DNA from 2 places in the Candidatus Clostridium radicumherbarum genome. Region 2 is predicted to be linked to the other one. Evidence: a T-box and tRNA genes for the amino acid it is inferred to sense, from the RefSeq annotation. Region 2 holds a T-box; the other holds one or more tRNA genes.
The links. The T-box of region 2 lies ahead of ACJDUH_RS16000 (glycine--tRNA ligase). A T-box ahead of a tRNA ligase gene usually reads a tRNA of that ligase, here a tRNA-Gly.

Region 1 (3,276 bases), on a different contig from region 2:
AAGCTAAATTTATATGTCAAGATATTTGTAATTTAAATCTAAACCAAAAATTTGATTTAATAACATGCTGTTTAGATGCCACCAATTATATTTTAGATGAATTAGATTTAGAAGCATATTTTACAAGTGTCTTTAAGCATCTAAAAGATAATGGCATATTTATCTTTGATATTAATTCTTATTATAAACTCACAAACATTTTGGCTAATAATGTATTTACTTTTGACGATGATAATGTAGTGTATGTATGGGACAACTACCTTGAAAATGATATAGTTGATATGAAGCTCACTTTTTTTGTAAAGGAAGAGGAAAACTATAAAAGATTCGATGAAGAGCATACGGAAAGGGCTTATAAGGAAATTGATATAGAAAAAATTATTAAGAAGGCTGGCTTTGTCATTAAAGGAAAACTAAATAATTATGAAGAAATTCCAATTTATGAAAAATGTGAAAGAATAGCATATATTCTAGCTAAATAAACAAAGCAAAGGAGATATTTTTGTGTCAGATAAATTAATAAGAGCTACTGCTCAAGATGGAGCAATAAGAATAGTTGGAGCAATAACTACAGACTTGGTTAATGAAGCAGTTAAAATGCACAATTGTGCTGCTACAGCTGCTGCTGCCTTAGGAAGAATGCTAACAGCTGGAAGCCTTATGGGAGCAATGCTTAAATCCGAGGACGAGAGTTTAACCTTACAGATTTCTGGAGGTGGTGAAGCCAAGGGTGTTGTAGTAACAGCCTACTCAAATGCCTCAGTTAAAGGTTACATTGGTAATCCAGAAGTGGATTTACCAGCAAATAGTAAAGGTAAGCTAGATGTAGGCGGAGCAATTGGTAAAAATGGGAACTTGCTTGTTATAAGAGATATGGGACTAAAAGAGCCTTATGTAGGCCAAGTTCCAATTTATACTGGCGAAATAGGAGACGATTTAGCATATTATTTCACAGCCTCAGAACAGACACCTTCAGCTGTTGGACTTGGAGTACTTGTAAACACAGATCTAAGTATAAAGGCAGCTGGGGGATTTATTATTCAAATGATGCCTGGAGCTAGCGAACTTGTAGCTGACTTAATAACCTATAGGCTCGAAGAAATACCCTCAATTACTGAATTAATAGAAAAGGGTTTGACAATTGAAGAAATTCTTGAGTTTATTTTTGAAGATATGAATTTAAATATTCTAGACAGCCTTGAGCCAAAATTTAAATGTGATTGTTCTAGGGAAAGGGTTGAAAAGGCTTTAATAAGTATTGGAAGGAAGGACTTAGAAGAAATATATAATGAAGGGAAGGAAGAGGAAATTACCTGCCATTTCTGCAATACCTCTTATGTATTTTCTAATGATGATATAGGAGAATTACTAAATAAATTAAATAGTTAATAAGTATAGGGTAACAAAGTTGTTATAAAGTGGTGTATAAATTGTGGAAAAAGTTATTGACAATTGTTTAATACCAATATATAATTGTAAATGTGTCAAATAACTTTGTGGGCGCATAGCTCAGCTGGGAGAGCATCTGCCTTACAAGCAGAGGGTCACAGGTTCGAGCCCTGTTGTGCCCACCACAAAGTCAATTAAATACGGCCCAGTGGCTCAGTTGGTTAGAGTGCCGGCCTGTCACGCCGGAGGTCGAGGGTTCGAGCCCCTTCTGGGTCGCCAACTTAATTTAATATGGCCAGATAGCTCAGTCGGTAGAGGTCAAAGGTCTAAATGACGTTTGACGGGTAATATAGCCGATGGCAATCGGCTGATTCATATTACCCAGTGCTGCTAAACTATAATATTGTTCTTTTTTTTGCAGCGGAAACAAAATTTAATATGGCCAGATAGCTCAGTCGGTAGAGCAGAGGACTGAAAATCCTCGTGTCCCTGGTTCGATTCCTGGTCTGGCCACCATATAATATGCGGAAGTGACTCAATGGTAGAGTGTCACCTTGCCAAGGTGAAGGTCGCGGGTTCGAGTCCCGTCTTCCGCTCCATATGGCGCTATAGCCAAGTGGTAAGGCAGAGGTCTGCAAAACCTCTATTCTCCAGTTCAAATCTGGATGGCGCCTCCAAAAAAGACTTTAGAAATTTAATTTCTAAAGTCTTTTTTGTATTAAATATGATGAATCTTCGCTAATTTTAATTAAAAGTTTCCGTTCATCTTTATTTATTGTTAATTATTAATTACAAAAATGCTTCCTCTATCAAAAAGTTTATCTTTACTTAAAAAAATAGGTTCTACTTTATGCTTTTTTAAAAATCCCTTTACTTCATATCCATAGAGATAATTATCTAAATGGCCATAAAAGGCTAATAAGCCATCTTCTAATAATCCGCAGCAGCCACCAATGAAACCATAATTTAAGCCTGGTAGAATTATATCTCCTGGTGGAAGGAGCAAAACATCAATGTTTTCTTCACTTAAGGATTTTGCAATGCCTTTATCACCTGTCATTACAGCACTGCTGCTAATAATAGCAGTTGAACATTTTGTATAACCTTGAGAGACTGATTTTACTTTTTTGGAACTTATATTTTGCAGTAATGCATTATCAGTATATTTAAGGTTGTGAAGAAATAAATTCTTTAAATTTAGGGCGTTTAAAATTATATCTAAAGGATATTTTGAATTAAGACTATTACTTGAATAAAGTATTTTATATTTATAATTCTCTAATTTCTTTACAAAATTTATGTCCATTTCTTTATGCACAATAATAGTATTCTCATTTACTATATTTAATAACATATCTGGATGTCCGCATACAGCCTTATAAAGCCTTTTAAAAGGAGGTACAGTTAAGACTTCTAATTTTAAAGCTTTTAAATTTTCTTTTTCATCTTCATCAATTCTATAATCCACTAAGACAGCTTTCATTCTAACACCTACATTCTTAATAGTTAATTATACAATACAATCTTTTTATTATTTTATCAAGAAAGTACAAATTAACTTTTTTTGTCGATAATTGCATTATTTATTTTGCATATACATTTTTCTAAAACACATACTATTTTAAGAAAGGAGTGTGAGTGATGCTACTTTTAACTGTTGTATATGAAAATGGCAATGAGGATATAATTGATGAAGTTAATGCAATGAAAAAATATTTTCGCGATAGGAATATTATTATTGGTTTTTCTGAAAGTCTAGAGTTCAATACCCACTTCTTAAAAATATTTTGTGAAGATTCTTCAGTAAATAAAAGATTTTTGGATATATTTAATCTTTATATGTCTAACATTTTATATAATATGGTTATTAGTGAATATTATAAAAAA
Region 2 (3,276 bases):
ATTTATTTGTACATTCAGATTATACCACTTTTATTGTAAGAGCTATACCTTTGATTGAGATATTATAAAAAAATTAATTTATATTTTATTGACATAAATTACAACACATACTATAAATTAAGATATTACAAACTCCTGTAAAAAGTTAAATGTGCTATACTAATAGACTCAGTGACAAATTTCAACAAATTCTCTTAAACCATTATTTTTCCACCATGATACACAGGCTATATTACTTATTTATATTTTTTAAATTCTATTTTTAAAACTCTTCAAAGCATGTCGAAATTGTTCGAATATATTTAATATAAAAACTTTTAATTTTACTATTGTAAAGTGTAAAATATTTATGCTATACTAATATTGTGCCGTAAGGAAACATTAATATAATTCCCCATATTTTAATAAATATAATATATCCCCATGATAAACCCCACTTGATACCGGACACCCCCATGTTCGGTATCTTTTTTTTAGTGAAAAACTGCAGGTGAATTCACCTGCAGTTTTTTCTAAAACTCTAATTTTTCTTCAATAAATTTATCTAATTCATCAATATTTAATCTAATCTGCTGCATTGTATCTCTGTCTCTTACTGTAACAGTATTATTTTCTAAGGTATCGAAATCTATAGTTATACAGTATGGCGTTCCTATTTCGTCCTGTCTTCTGTATCTCTTACCTATGCTACCTGCTTCATCATAGTCAACATTAAATTTCTTTCTAAGTCTATCATAAACTTCATTAGATTTTTCTGATAGCTTTTTACTTAATGGTAGGATAGCTGCCTTAAATGGTGCTAGTGCAGGGTGAAAATGAAGTACTGTTCTAACATCTCCATCTTCAAGAGTTTCTTCATCATAGGCATTGCATAGGAAAGCTAAAGTTACTCTATCTGCGCCTAGAGAAGGTTCTATGCAGTATGGCACATATTTTTCGTTAGTAATTGGATCAAGATAGCTTAAATCCTGGCCTGAATGCTCCGCATGCTTATTTAAGTCATAATCTGTTCTATCTGCAACACCCCATAATTCACCCCAGCCAAATGGGAATAAAAACTCAATATCAGAGGTTGCATTACTGTAAAAAGACAATTCTTCCTTAGCATGGTCCCTAATTCTTAAAGTCTCCTTATTCATTCCAAGGTTTAAAAGAAAATTAAAGCAATACTCTCTCCAATAATTAAACCACTCTAAATCTGTTCCAGGTTTACAGAAAAATTCAAGTTCCATCTGTTCAAATTCTCTTGTTCTAAAAATAAAATTACCTGGAGTTATTTCATTTCTAAAGGATTTACCTATTTGAGCAATTCCAAAAGGAACTTTCTTTCTAGAAGTTCTTTGAACATTTTTAAAGTTTACAAATATTCCTTGTGCAGTTTCAGGTCGGAGATAAATTTCATTTTTAGAATCCTCTGTTATACCCATGTAGGTCTTAAACATAAGATTAAACTTTCTTATATCAGTAAAGTTTTTCTTGCCGCACTTAGGGCAAACAATATTATGTTCTTCAATATAGCCTTTAAGCTGCTCATTTGTCCATCCATCAGCACTAGCTACTTCAGCTCCATTTTCAGTCATATGATCCTCGACTAGCTTATCAGCCCTAAATCTAGCCTTACATTCCTTGCAATCCATTAAAGGATCGGAAAAACCACCTACATGACCTGATGCAACCCACACTTCACTGTTCATAAGTATGGCACAGTCCACTCCTACATTATATGGACTTTCTTGCACAAATTTTTTCCACCACGCTTTTTTAACATTGTTCTTAAATTCTACACCTAAGGGTCCAAAGTCCCAAGCATTTGCAAGTCCTCCATATATTTCTGAGCCGGCAAATACAAAGCCCCTTCCTTTTGCAAGTGCTACTATTTTATCCATAGTCTTTTCAACAGCCATTTATCTTTTCCTCCTTTTAGTCAGAACACGGGGTAATTTAACCTCGTTCGCTCCGCTCACAAATTACCCGTTAAAGTCCATTTAGGACTTTAACCTCCTTTTAGTGGTATCACTGAGTAGTTTAAGACTACTCGTTTATATTATTTCAATAAAAAAAGGACTACTTACCATAAGGGACGAAAGAATTTTCTTCCGCGGTTCCACCCTTGTTGGCAAATGCCCTGCTTTCACATTAAAATCACTCAAAAGTTCCCTTCATACTAGCCCTTTAGCTGCTTACACCATCACAGCCTCTCTATAAAAATTCTAATATTACTCTTCTTTCTCATCATGATATATAAAATTATATTCTTAATTATAACCTATTACTTAATATTGTCAATGCTATAATGTTTCTTTTGGGTTTTTATTTCCAAAGTCCTTCTTGTTATGAAATATTTCTTTTCTTCCTATATTTTTTGTTTCATATCTTTCTTTTCTTATTTTTATCACACCATAGACTATGACTGCTGCGCCCAACACTAAAGCTATTATCTCAGAAACTAAATCAGGTATATATTTAGAAACTAGATTATCACCAGTAATCATATTAATGGCAGTATATACGAGAATACTTGCTCCAATATAGACTATTATTCCATACTTTTTCATAAGGTTAGCTACAAATTTAGCTCCGAAAAAAATAATAGGTATACTAAGAGAAAGCCCAAAAATTATAAGCCATATATTTCCATTAGCTGCACCTGCTATAGCCAGCACATTATCTAATCCCATACTTAGATCTGCTATTATTATATTTGATACAGCCTTCCACAAACTTTTATCAGCCTTAATTTCACTACCTTCCGAAACATCCTCCATGTTTAGTAAATCCCAGGTTATTTTTATAAGTAATAACCCTCCAATTAACTTTATTGGCAGCCATTCTATAGACATAATCAGTGAAATAATGCATGTAAATATTATTCTAAGAACTACTGCTCCAGCAACACCAATTAAGCTTGCAATTTTAGCCTGCTTCTTTGGTAAATTTCTTATTGCTAAAGCAATGACACTTACATTATCCCCAGATAGAGTAATATCCATTATAGTAATTTGAAGAATAGAAAATAGTATTAGCCATATATTATCCATTATTACGCTCCTCATTAGTTTTAAGTACAAAAAAGCAATGTCATTTAAGACACTGCCTTTATTATATTTATAAATATAAAAATTATACTAATAAAAATGGCTCCATGGAGAGGGCTCGAACCTCCAACCCTTCGGTTAACAGCCGAATGCTCCGCCATTGAGCTACCATGGAACGTTTATTACATTAGTTATTATAGCACATAATACTAAAAATTCAAGAGCTTTTTAACTAAAATTC

Region 1: it has a tRNA-Gly gene. The T-box ahead of ACJDUH_RS16000 (glycine--tRNA ligase) is inferred to sense a tRNA for this amino acid. The anticodon was not compared.

Annotation. Positions count from the first base shown of each region.
Region 1 covers NZ_JBJHZY010000004.1:251,724-254,999, reverse strand. Annotated here, with positions in the region: gene ACJDUH_RS17225 (class I SAM-dependent DNA methyltransferase) at 1-482, shown strand, start outside; gene hslO (Hsp33 family molecular chaperone HslO) at 505-1,389, shown strand; tRNA gene ACJDUH_RS17215 (tRNA-Val) at 1,499-1,574, shown strand; tRNA gene ACJDUH_RS17210 (tRNA-Asp) at 1,592-1,668, shown strand; tRNA gene ACJDUH_RS17205 (tRNA-Phe) at 1,830-1,905, shown strand; tRNA gene ACJDUH_RS17200 (tRNA-Gly) at 1,914-1,988, shown strand; tRNA gene ACJDUH_RS17195 (tRNA-Cys) at 1,992-2,066, shown strand; gene ACJDUH_RS17190 (DUF6873 family GME fold protein) at 2,168-2,872, opposite strand; gene ytxC (putative sporulation protein YtxC) at 3,031-3,276, shown strand, end outside.
Region 2 covers NZ_JBJHZY010000003.1:409,912-413,187, reverse strand. Annotated here, with positions in the region: gene ACJDUH_RS16000 (glycine--tRNA ligase) at 513-1,904, opposite strand; T-box leader at 2,074-2,242, opposite strand; gene ACJDUH_RS15995 (TerC family protein) at 2,289-3,038, opposite strand; tRNA gene ACJDUH_RS15990 (tRNA-Asn) at 3,136-3,210, opposite strand; gene ACJDUH_RS15985 (DODA-type extradiol aromatic ring-opening family dioxygenase) at 3,268-3,276, opposite strand, start outside.